Regions from separate parts of the Kurthia populi genome, predicted to be linked through region 3. Evidence: riboswitches for the same ligand, from Rfam matches in the RefSeq annotation. Region 3 holds a riboswitch; each other region holds the start of a gene.
The links. Region 3 has a riboswitch for cobalamin ahead of ACFSY7_RS15930 (energy-coupling factor ABC transporter permease). Riboswitches for the same ligand answer to the same signal wherever they lie in the genome.
Positions count from the first base shown of each region.

Region 1: it holds a riboswitch for cobalamin, as region 3 does, so the genes downstream of both, ACFSY7_RS00735 (class I SAM-dependent methyltransferase) here and ACFSY7_RS15930 (energy-coupling factor ABC transporter permease) in region 3, are expected to answer to the same signal.
Region 2: it holds a riboswitch for cobalamin, as region 3 does, so the genes downstream of both, nikA (nickel ABC transporter substrate-binding protein) here and ACFSY7_RS15930 (energy-coupling factor ABC transporter permease) in region 3, are expected to answer to the same signal.

Region 1 is NZ_JBHUOR010000003.1:61,475-65,764, forward strand. It holds gene rsgA (ribosome small subunit-dependent GTPase A) at 1-332, shown strand, start outside; gene ACFSY7_RS00730 (hypothetical protein) at 1,018-1,491, opposite strand; gene ACFSY7_RS00735 (class I SAM-dependent methyltransferase) at 1,884-2,693, opposite strand; cobalamin riboswitch at 2,771-2,928, opposite strand; gene ACFSY7_RS00740 (PucR family transcriptional regulator) at 2,940-3,215, opposite strand; gene ACFSY7_RS00745 (YfhO family protein) at 3,996-4,290, opposite strand, start outside.
Region 2 is NZ_JBHUOR010000106.1:11,808-16,097, reverse strand. It holds gene ACFSY7_RS12150 (DUF6877 family protein) at 609-758, opposite strand; gene ACFSY7_RS12145 (hypothetical protein) at 888-1,112, opposite strand; partial or broken gene ACFSY7_RS12140 (AsnC family transcriptional regulator) at 1,124-1,237, shown strand; cobalamin riboswitch at 1,265-1,442, shown strand; gene ACFSY7_RS12135 (hypothetical protein) at 1,600-1,779, shown strand; cobalamin riboswitch at 1,918-2,062, shown strand; gene nikA (nickel ABC transporter substrate-binding protein) at 2,206-3,816, shown strand; gene ACFSY7_RS12125 (ABC transporter permease) at 3,875-4,290, shown strand, end outside.
Region 3 is NZ_JBHUOR010000131.1:43,239-47,528, forward strand. It holds gene cobJ (precorrin-3B C(17)-methyltransferase) at 1-871, opposite strand, end outside; cobalamin riboswitch at 1,036-1,212, opposite strand; cobalamin riboswitch at 1,441-1,625, shown strand; gene ACFSY7_RS15930 (energy-coupling factor ABC transporter permease) at 1,744-2,490, shown strand; gene ACFSY7_RS15935 (energy-coupling factor ABC transporter substrate-binding protein) at 2,490-2,789, shown strand; gene cbiQ (cobalt ECF transporter T component CbiQ) at 2,776-3,564, shown strand; gene ACFSY7_RS15945 (energy-coupling factor ABC transporter ATP-binding protein) at 3,561-4,290, shown strand, end outside.

The DNA of each region.
Region 1 (4,290 bases), on a different contig from region 3:
CGGGCGGTGCATGCTTAATTGATACCCCTGGAATGCGCGAACTGCATATTTGGAGCGAGCAAAACAGCTTGGATACCGGCTTTAAGGATATTGAAGGCTATGCAGAAGATTGCCGTTTCCGCGATTGCACCCATCAAAATGAACCAGGCTGTGCTGTTCGCGGTGCAATCGAGCGTGGCGAGCTGGAACCTGGCCGTCTACAAAATTATTTTAAGCTATTACGTGAGGTTGCCTTTATCGAGCGCAAAACAAATGCGCAGCAACAGCTTGCTGAAAAGCGCCGCTGGAAAAAAATATCGAAAACACAAAAGGCAAATTACAAACAACGCTAATCACGAAAGAGGCTGGATTTCTCCAGCCTCTTTTTTCTATATCTTCATTTGAAATCGTTCATTACGTTAGAAAGCGTCTTTTCGATACGACATATTTTTTAATAAGCGTCTCTACTGAGCTTATTTACACACTATTATTATAATAATTTGCGTCACTTAAAGGGTTTACGTGATAATTACTATTTTTAAAGCGATAAATATTATGTTTTAGCAAGTCATTCGTTCAAGTTCGGCCCTTTTCCGGGTCTCTAACGGGTATTTTTTGACCGTTTTAGCCTTAAAAAGGGCAATTTCCACACATAAAAATTAAAAAAAATAGCAGAATCTCGCTGTATGTCGTTTTTTTGAATAAATCTTTTTCTTTAAGGAAAATCCCCTATTTATAACACCTCTAGGGGCCCCACTTTTAACTAAAACAACCCGCAGAAGCGCCGTTTTCACATAAAACAGCCTTTTTCAGTTATCAAAAATGATGGTTATTTGTGACGGTGTCGCCTAATAAATTTTTTTGTTGACGATTTTTGCAATATTGTTATTAAACAATTTAAAATCGATGCGCCTATTAGCATTAATTGGCACATATTTTGAAATATGTCGTAGCCAAAACCCGCTTTCTAGCGTTCTGACGATTTGCTAGCAAACGATTAAAAAACCCTTCGACAGTTTCGTCGAAGGGTTTCATTAATTATTCAGCTAAAAATCGTTGTAGTAGTTTAATCTCTCGTGCAACATCCGCTTCACCATCGAGTTGAATTTTTTGCTGCATCGCATGATTCAACTGTTGCCAAATAGCGTCACTTAGCGGCGTAAATTGCTCAATGGTAATGCGCGATGCCCAATATCTTTCAAAATCTGCGGGATAGTGGCGCACGACTTGATCACTAATAAAATACATTTTTCTAAATGTTAATACGGCTGTAGCACTCGATAAATCCGTACGCTCATGCTTGCACACTAACGTCACATCATCAATCTCATTCAGCTCATATAAACGAATATATACAGCTTGTAGCAAGCCATAAATCATTTGACGCTCCTGCCACTGTTCGATATGTCCATCAAGCTCATGACGCATGTGATAATCCAATTGGTACAGGCGACACTCCACAATATTCAATGCTTCACCAACACGTATATAATCCGTTGCGTAGTGATTCATGTCGAATCGGCTCCTCTTACTATTTATGTTATCCTCCATTATACAGGCAATAGGTAAGAGTCTCTATTAAATTGCTTAAAGCGTATGAAAATCGGTTACGTCTGAGAAAATGTTTAGCATATTCGCAAATTATTTATGCATGCTACTGCATTATTCATTCACAAGATTTATGAGGAAAAAGTAGGTGTGCATATTTCAATTTAAACAAAACTACATATTCATATTTCTATTGAAGAGCCGCTTGTACAACAGGATTATCTAGAACAGCTACAAGCATTTCGCAGGGTACGCGATCAACTCGGAAGTGAAATGAAGCATCTCGCCGCACAGCTATTAGAAGTTTACGCACAAAAACGTAGACATGTAAATACGTAAACATGTCTACATTTTTTCTATTGTGGTGTCCATGAAATAATAGCCGCATAAAAACGATGCTTGTATATATATTGCTCCCCGTCATAGGTAACAAAATCAGCCAACGCCTGTTCAACATGCTCAAGCTGATACGCATTGTCGCGAATTTTTTTACTTTGTGCGGTCAGTAAGGCTTCCTTTGTTGGATATGTATAAATGCGTTCAAGCGGCAGCATTTGGCAATCAGCAAAAATACCGAGCTGATACAGCATATTTAAAATTTCAATATAATCTCGGCGTGGATATTTAATAGCATAGCCGAACTGCTTATCTAGTACTTCATAATGCGGCTGGATAGGTCCTGTTGTCATACCGATAATCGCCTTTTTTCGTGCGAGCGCATTCATCTTTCGTAAGGTTGCATTCATATGATACATACGGTAAAAACAATTGACCCCTACGACAACATCATGTGGCTCAAGAGGTAATGTTTCAAATTTTCCGTGAATAAGTGCTGCATTTGTATACTGTGCTAAATAACTGAGTACGCTTTCTGAGCTATCCACACAGCTTAGACTAGCCGCATACTCTTCTAATGGAAAGGTATAATTACCCCAACCCGGACCGATTTCAAGTACAGAGTCCTGCGGGGAAATATGCGTCTTCATTGCGTCAAAAATAGGGATAGCATGGGCATCGGTTTGTTTCGGCTTTTTACGTTGCATGGATTGACGCCAGAAATCTTCTTCGAGTGCATCATCAACCATTCGCTCCGGCATATTCCCTTGCCAGTCGTGCATACCTTCTTGCCATATTTTTTCAAAATCAATTTTTAATGGGCCTTGCATTCTGTTCACTCCTTGTTGCTTGACTTTGGTTGAAAAAAGGAGCGACAAAAAAGCCCCTGCTTCTCCCACCGAAAAGCATGTGATTCAAGTATTGCAATAGGTATCCTGGCTGTGCATCATCCTCGTTCACACCTTCCCTTTCAGTGGTTTTTGTGAAGTCGTCAGCATTACAGTAGCGGGGGCTGCATGAGCTTTGCACTCATTTCCCTATATGAATGAATACTTGATAGTTAAAGCATAGCATGATTACTCAAATTGTTGTAGATGGAATGCGAGTGATAATGCTAGATAATCGTTCCAATCATTTAAATTCATTTGCACAAGCTCTTCGATTTTCGTAAGACGATGATAGAGCGTATTTTGTTGAATATGAAGCGCAGCTGCGGTTTTTGTAATAGAACGACTGTGATAGATATAGCTTCGCAGCGTGTCCTCTAGCTCACTAGCCTGTGCACGTGGCGTTTGAAGGGGGGCGAGTGTTTGCGTTAAAAACTGCGTAATCGCCTCTGGGTCCTGCTTCATAAACAATTGATTGACACCTAACTTTTCATATTTTGGTTATTAAATTATAGTTATAAACACTTAAAAAGGTACTAGAACAAACATCTAGCTCCATTTTATGATGTATTTCACCGGCTTTCTATTCCTTCACCTCTAATGGCTTTCCGTTTTGTTTCGTATGAATACACTTTTTTTCCATCAAAAAATACCTACAAATGTTTGAACTGACCCACGAAAGTGAGACAAAGAAAAAAACAATACCTTTCAACTGAATTTGACGGACGCTTTCCTGGGGCATGGTGGAAGCCTCCTCGCTCGCAAGCTCACTGCGGGGTCTTCCACTCATGCTAAGGGCTAGGGCTCCCCTAGGAGTCGCCGTCAAATTCTTGTTAAACCCTCTTTTTCTGGTATGCAACTGGGGTTTAACTTTGCCAAAATTCGCGTATGATTATCATAGTTGATATATGTTTGAAGGGCATGCTCATGATAACGCCTTTTTTGATTGAGTGCTAATAATCAGGCAAAGTCATTTTAGATATACCTTTCCCATAGCTGTATTGTTTTCCAAGAGGTTGTTGTAACCGATGCACATCTCCGTCTTTACACCATTTCATCCATTAATAAATTTGTGTGTTATTTTTAATCCCACATACCTCACCATTTCATTCACTGTCACATTTGCCAACTTCATCTTGAGTGGCTTTCATTTTTGTTTCGTATGAATACACTTTTTTTCATCAAAAAACACCTCCAAAGGTTTTATCCCCTTTGAAAGTGTCTTTTTCTTTTTATATTGTCTCGTTAGTTCATTTTTTTAGCTTTATATATTCTTAATACGAGCAATACAAGGACTGACAAAATTGAAAGCCAGGCGGCAATTGGCCAATACGGTGGTAAATACGTGAACTCGACCGTATGCTTACCTTTTTCAAGTGGAATGCCAACAAATGCATAATTCACTTTTTCTACTGTTACTTTCTTACCATCTACAGTCGCACGCCAACCTTTGCCATATGGAATAGAGGTTGCGAGCACATCACCATCTTGTGCCGTAACTTCCCCAAAGGCCTTGCCATTATCCCAAATCATCTGCGCT
Region 2 (4,290 bases), on a different contig from region 3:
TGCAAAACGAGCTGGCAGAACAACACTTGCTGTTGGCTCGAATGTGATAGTTTGTGTTTGGTCGTCAATTACTTTAACTGGAAATTCGCGCACCGATTTGCCATCGAGTGTAGCTTGCGAAAAGCTTACAACGTCCCCTACTGAAATTTATTCTAAAGAATCAATTGCGCTAAATGTTATTGCTGACCAACCTGTGATACCTTTAGTGTTTACCATTAACATAATAAAAATCCTCCTAAGATTAACTGTAGTTATATTTTGTAAGTGTAGAAATCTATATAGATGCTAAGATCTTCTTCGACTGCTTGTTCTGGAAATACGGACCAATCCATTCTTTTAATAGAGAGGGATAATCCATACTTCTCTAAGATATAAAGAAGTGAATCCTCAATCATTCGAAATACGCAGCCCGCCGTATTCCTCTTGAATTTTTTAGATAGTCTATTGAAGTATTCTGTGGGGACGTTGTACAACCTTACGAAGCAGGAAAATTTAGTGTCCGCTTCATTAACTTCTAACGTTTCCAATACCGTATGTGCTATACGCAAAGATTGCGAATATACATAGTCGAAAAATTTATCTGGGAATTCAAGTTCATGCGACACAGCCTAAACGCAAAGCTCTTTGGCTGCGCCAATCATCTTTAAGAAGTTGATTTGTGTGCGCACATAATGTGAATTCTCTAGGCCACCAGCTTCAAACCAGTCGTGCAAGCGTTTGTTGACATCTCTTGCAACGTATACCGGTACTTGCATCATCGCATCGTTTCAGTTCTTTTAGAATCATTTCATTTTTAATAGTCATTAGTAAATCCCTATTCAATAAAGAATGGAGCTTGTTTGTTCAATACTGTAATTAACTTTAGGCAGATGTTAGCAGTACTAGAATTATTGAAGTCTTTGTTCAAACCATTTACTTTGTTCTTTTTGCGACTCTACAAGCTCTTCATTTGATTCCAAACACCATGTAGTTAGGCCGAAAGAGATAGCCCAGATACATGCATAAAAGAAGTCATATGTAAGCAGATAGTAAATCGATTCAATGGCATTGTAGATATTGGTAGCCCACGTAAAGCGTTGAAGTAAGCGTGAGCCGTTAGATGATGTTGTCATGCAGTTCGCCCTCTGTTGAAACATTGGAGCAATTTATTGATGCTTCGATGGCATATGCTAAGCCATCGACGAATATTGTGCTGTCATGTAGCTCGAAAAAAAGTATTTTACCATATACTGAATAAATAAAATACGATACAATAGAGGTAATAACATAACGTGTATGAGCTGGTGCGTGTGAGAGCATGCTTAAAAGGGAAGCGCGGTGAAAATCCGCCACTGTCCCGCAACTGTGATTCGGAGTCTTTTATGATAAGCCACTGGGAAACTGGGAAGGCATAGAAGATGTGGATGAGAAGTCAGGAGACCTGCCAGTATCTAGTACACACCAAATGCCTACGTGGAAATAGGCGGTGTTTTGTGCGAAAGTATCGTGGTGTAAGATAGGCCACTTATTTGACTATGCATAAAAATCCAGCGCTATTTCTTTATTGAAATAGCGTTTTTTGTTTGGCTTATGTTAAATAAAAAATGAGGAGTTTTACAAATGAATGAAAACACGTATGTAGATCAATTTTGGACAATGATTTTAAACAACCAGGTAGCAGGTGTATATTCTACAATGCAGGATATGCAAGCGGAATTAGTTGACGACCATCCACAAGAGCAGCAATTGATTATGCAGGCTTATGAAATTGTACGCCGTGAGTTAGTAGGACGTAGTTAAATAAAAATGTACAAAAAGGAAGTAGACATGTTTTTTCTACTTCCTTTTTGCGTTCTTCTAGTAAGTTATTACAGAAATAAAGGAACTATTTAAAAGCCGTTGACGATAGATTTTATAGTGTGCTATAGTAATGGGAATTTCATACAGACTGTTTCAAGTTCTTCTCTCATTTAAATGACGTGGAAGGTTAAAAGGAAAATAGGTGTAATTCCTATGCTGTCTCGCAACTGTAAGTGATGTTTTCATCATAAGCCAGAATGCCTGCTTGTTACAAAGATTCATTGCAGAACTACGAAAGATAGGGAGATGGATGGCATGCTAATTTTGTCCTTATGACAGACTACATATTAAAACCATCCCCTACTTCAGGGGGTGGTTTTTTATTTCATAATAATGTTAGAGCGAAAAAATGATAAGGGGATTGACATGAAAAATAGATGGCAATGGATAGCACTATTATTCGTAGTAGGGCTTATAGCAGGATGTTCAACTAACACGACATCTAGTTCAAAAGATGAAAATACAAAAGCAACGAGTCAGCAGAATACACTAACATATGGATGGCCACTTGATGTAGGACCTTTAAATCCACATGCTTATTTACCAAATCAAATGACTGCACAAGCAATGGTTTATGATTCGCTTGTTTCGTATAATGACGACGGTACAATTGCACCAATGCTTGCGAAAAAATGGGCTATATCAGAAGATGGTAAACAATATACATTCTATTTACGTGAGGATGTAAAATTTTCGGATGGCTCTACATTTAATGCAGATAATGTTATTCGAAATGTGAATGCTATTATGAAACATAAAGATGATCATTCATGGATGGGATTAGTTCGCCACATTAAAGATTTCAAAAAAATCGACGACTATACAGTGAAATTACTATTGGACGAAGCCTATTATCCTGTATTAAATGAATTAGCATTTGTTCGACCATTTCGATTTTTAGGAGATGAAGGCTTCCCAGCTGGTGATGACACAGCAAAAGCGATAAAAAGCCCTATAGGGACAGGGCCGTGGGTATTAAAAACATATAAAAAAGACGAATATGCTATTTTTGAACGTAATGACTATTACTGGGGTGAAAAACCACCTGTTAAAGAAATTAAAATAAACGTTATACCAGATGCAGAATCAATTGCATTAGCATTTGAAAATAACGAATTAGATATGATTTACGGACGAGGCGTTATTAGTTTAGATAACTATGAGTATTTAAAAGCGCAAGGATACCATACGGAAATTTCTGAGCCGATGTCAACGCGTGCGTTATTATTTAATACACAATCAGGTCCATTAAAAGAACGTTCGGTTCGACAAGCTTTTCAATATGCGATAAATAAAATGCAAATGGTTGACAGTATTACAAATGGAACAGAAATGGTGGCAGATAAAATTTTCTGGAACAATATTCCATATGCGGATTTCGACCTAGAAACCATTTCTTATGATGTAGAAAAAGCAAAAAAATTATTAGATGAAGCGGGTTGGAAACTACCAAAGGGTGCGACAATTCGTGAGAAAAATGGACAAAAGCTTCAATTAGAATTGATGTATATTGCAACAGATGCTGTACAAAAACCAATGGCTGAATTAATGCAGGGGGAATTGGCTAAAGTAGGTATAGAGTTGACGCTGCAGGGCGCAGATGTCATGGTCGGACTTGAAAAATTAATGAATGATGAGACAGATATTAATTTTTGGCGTACAAATGGACCACCGACAGATCCACATAGTTTTATGAATGAATCATCGACACCTAATGCAAATGCAGTATATGAAGCAAAATTAGGATTAAAAGATCATAAAATATTGGATAAAAAAATGCAACAAATTTTAACAACAACGAATGAAAAACAACGCGCTACATTGTATAAAGATGTCTTAACAGAGCTTAATAAGGAAGCACTATTCTTCCCGCTATCATATGAAACAAATTTGGTCATTACACAACCGACGATGAAAAACTTTAAGCCAAGTTCATCAGAATATGATTTACCTTATCAACAAATGAAATTGAAATAATGAGTGCAAAATCCGTGATAATTCGCGGATTTTGTTTTTTATAAACGGGGAGATCATCATGAGGTATTACTTGTTTAAACGATTATGTAACATACCATTAACATTATTTTGTGTGTCTATATTGACCTTCTTATTGATTCGACTTGTTCCGGTAGAACCAGCAGAAGTTATGCTACGTATGGCTCACACAGCGCCAACTGAAGAATCATTAGACGCTATGCGTACGCGATTAGGAACAGATCAACCACTAATCATTCAATATGTGACGTGGATACGAGGTGTCATACAACTTGATTTTGGTACGTCATTTGTAAGTAAACAAGCTGTTGCAACAGACCTTTTTGCAAAACTTCCAGCGACAGCTCTATTAGCATGCGTATCTTTTTTATTAACGGTATTAATTAGCATTCCACTTGGCGTTATGAATGTGCTGACGAAATCGCGTTTACTTAAAATTGTAGGGCAATTTTTTGC
Region 3 (4,290 bases):
CTGGTGCAGGTGCTACGGGCTCATAAGAACGCCCTGTCTCCTGATCCATTGCCCATGGTTCTGCTTCCTTCTTCAAGCGCTGATGCGGCTTAAGCGGTTGCTTTTCTTCGCCTAGTGTATATTTCTTTTGATAGCCACGAGGCGTAATCATTTTATTATCATAGAAAAATGTTGATGAATTCCCGATAACAACGGTTGTCAACATGCCAATGTCATGCGTCAGCATTTCCGATAAGGTCGTCATCGTAATATGCTGTGAATCACGATACGCACTTTTTACCAGGCCAACTGGTGTATCCGGATGACGATATTCAAGTAAAATACGCTGTGCTTCAACGATTTGGCGCGTACGACGACCACTTTTCGGGTTGTACAGTGCAATAACGAAATCCGCCATTGCGGCTGCTTCAATTCGTTTTGAAATTAAATCCCATGGTGTTAAGTGGTCACTCAAGCTAATCGTACATGAGTCATGCATGACCGGTGCACCAAGTAACGATGCACATGAGTTGATTGCCGAAATACCTGGCACGATTTCAACCGGTATACCCGTTTCTTCCGTCCAGCCCTTTTCGATTAACACTTCATACACAAGCCCTGCCATACCATATACACCCGCATCACCACTTGAAATAACGGATACGATTTCGCCGGCCTCTGCTTGCTTCACCGCTTCCTGTGCACGTGATACTTCCTCCGTCATCCCTGTACTGACAACTGCTTTTGCTGTAATTAAATCTTTGATTAAATCGACATACGTTTTGTACCCGATCACCACATCACTCATTTTCAGTACATCGACTGCACGATTCGTAATATGTTGAAAGTCCCCTGGTCCAAACCCGACGACGAATAATTTACCCTGTGCCATGCTACTTCCTCCATTTCTTGTCACTCACAACTCCCCATTCGGACAATGAAGACAACAAAAAAAGCCTTCTATTCCGGAGAATAAAAGGCTGAACATACTGAAAATTTGCAAATTTAAAAAATACTGCAAATAAAGTTTGTCCAAAAGCTTCTCCCTCCGAAAAGTTTTGTCCGATTTTAAAAGCAGGTTTCCTGACTCAAGTGTCTATGACGTCATCCCTTCTCAGCTTTAGCCAATGGATTTGATGACCTCAACACTCTTACAGTAGCGGGGGCTGTAATGGCTTCTCACCATTTTCCCTATTATCCTCACAACGAGGCACTTCTAAAATGTATCGTTAGTATTTAGTTTTTAAAAAATCTTGTTTTCATCATATCGGTAATTATCTTACTTTTCAAATCTTTTTTTACTATGATGTTATAGTACAAAAGAAAATTCACATAAATCGCTTGAAATTACAGCGTTTTCTCTGTATTGATACAGTTTTTTTAATTTCAAATAAATTGAAATAAAAATTGTTATTGGCAAATTTCCACGACAATGATAAGCTATTTTACGAAATGTCGAAAAATTATATACAATTTTACGGTGCGGATAATCAATTATTCGCTTAAAAGGGAAACTTGTGAAAAACAAGTGCTGTCCCGCAACTGTGATGCTGAGTTTCATTGCGTATGCCACTGTCTAGACGATGGGAAGGTGTAATGAAATGTTGACGCGAAGCCAGGAGACCTGCCGTAAAATCAATTCGGCCTACGAGGATAGGTGTACGAAAGACAAACTTACGATGAATGCTGTCTTTTTGTGCCTATTTCCGTTATGGAGATAGGCTTTTTTCGTACATTCCTCTACTTTTATAAGGAGGATTTCGCATGAAAAAATTATTAAAATTAATGTACTTCGCGCCCATTTTACTGCTCGTACCAACGCGGGCGAATGCGATGCACATTATGGAAGGGTTTTTACCAGTCGAATGGGCCATCTTTTGGTGGGTACTCGCGCTACCATTCATTATTTTAGGGATTCGTTCAATCACGAAAACGATTAAAGAGCATCCCGAAACAAAAATGATGCTTGGTTTATCTGGCGCGTTTGCATTCGTCTTATCTGCACTAAAAATACCATCTGTGACAGGAAGTTGTTCACATCCAACAGGTGTGGGCCTTGGTACGGTATTATTCGGACCGCTTGCGATGAGTGTTGTCGGCTCTATCGTTCTACTATTCCAAGCACTTTTACTTGCGCATGGTGGCCTGACAACACTTGGCGCCAATGCTTTTTCAATGGCAGTCGCTGGTCCAATCATTGCGTGGTATGTTTTTAAAGGCGCACAAAAAGTTGGTTGGTCGTTCTCTGTTGCGGTCTTTTTAGCAGCGATGCTTGGTGACCTCGGTACATATGTAGTGACATCCTTCCAATTAGCACTTGCCTTCCCAGCTGAGTCTGGTGGTATTTTCGCATCATTCGGTAAATTTGCGAGCATTTTCGCCTTCACACAAATTCCACTTGCGATTAGCGAAGGATTATTAACCGTTGTTGTCATGAACTTCTTACGTAAATACAATATTGCTGAATTAAAAGCATTAAATATTTTCAAAAAAAATAAGGAGGCGGCATAATGTTCAAAAAAAATCTCTTATTAATCGCCATCGTTATTATTTTAGCCATTGTGCCACTATTCCTTCAAAAAGGCGCTGAGTTTGGTGGCGCTGATGGTGAAGCGGAAGCGGCCATTACTGAAATCAACAAAGATTATGAGCCATGGTTTTCAAGCCTTTGGGAACCACCAAGTGGCGAAATTGAAAGTTTATTATTTGCACTACAAGCGGCAATTGGTGCAGGATTTATCGGTTACTTCTGCGGTTTAATGCGCGGACGCTCAAAAAAAGTGGACAAGGATCTGCATGATTCCCATTGATCAATACGCCTACGTTAATCGTTTAGCGACGGTGCATCCACTCGAAAAAATGGCCTTTTCATTTGTATTTTTATTATTTGCCATTTCAACAAAAGATGTGCTGATTTCACTCATTACGTTTTTCGTAATGAGTGTTTTCATTTTAATTGCCGCAAAAATTCCGCTAATAACGTATCTTAAACTGCTCCTTCTACCCGGCTTCTTCTTATTATCGAGCCTTGCAGGAATTTTAATTTCTTTTACAACCGCCACTCATTTACCGAGCCATGTTGCGGATTGGACCGTCTTTGGTGTGACGATTTTCATCGGCACCGCAAGTATTCATACGGCCTATCATTTATTTTTTTCAGTGCTCGCAAGCATTAGTTGTTTGTATTTTTTAACGCTGACGACACCCATTACCGCCATTACCTATGCGATGCGAAAACTAAAATTCCCAATTGTATTTGTTGATTTATGTGAATTAACGTACCGTTTTATTTTCGTGTTCTTAGCGAGTATGCAGCGCATTTATCAGGCACAGCAGTCACGTCTCGGCTATCAAAATAAGAAGCGATGGATTCAGTCAATTGGCTTTTTAATTACTTCGATGTTTAAGGATGTCTTCAAGCGTGCGCATGAGCTCAACAATGCGATGCAGGCGCGCTGTTATGATGATACAATCACCGATACATTGTATGGCTATAGTGTATGTCGTCGTAATTGGTACGGTGTTGCCGCTTGTCTATGCGGTTTATTTATTATTTACTTCATATTAGGAGGGCTTCTTACATGACGATTTCTTTTCAGCACGTCACTTTTCAATACGCAGACGGGACGACCGCATTACATGACTTATCCCTCGACATTCCAACGGGGAAAAAAATCGCCCTTCTTGGCAATAACGGTGCCGGGAAATCGACTCTTTTTCAGCATATGAATGGCCTTTTACAGCCAACAAATGGCACCGTTTTATACAACGACGTGCCGCTAAACTATAAACGTAAAGGCCTGCAAACATTACGCCAAAAAGTGGGCATCGTCTTTCAAGACCCCGACTCGCAGCTCTTTTCTGGTACGGTTGAGCAGGATATCGCCTTTGGACCAACCAATCTTGGCTGGGATAAGAAAATCGTTAAACAAAAGGTCGATGCTGTTATTGATCTTCTTGAAATTGAAGCCTTGCGCAAAAAGCCCCTTCATTTTCTAAGTCTCGGCCAGAAAAAACGCGTGGCCATTGCGGGTGTTCTAGCAATGGAGCCAGAATTGATGATTTTGGATGAGCCCTCTGCTGGACTTGATGGCTATTATACACAGCAAATCATGCAGATTTTATCGACACTGCACACGCCTGAGCGCACGATTATTTTATCGACACATGATGTGAATTTTGCCTATGAATGGGCAGATGAAATTATTGTCGTCAGTGATGGCCAGCTGCTTTATCAAGGGGACCCAGTTCATTTATTCAAGCATGATACGATTTTAAAAAAGGCCCATCTCGACACACCGTGGCTTTTTG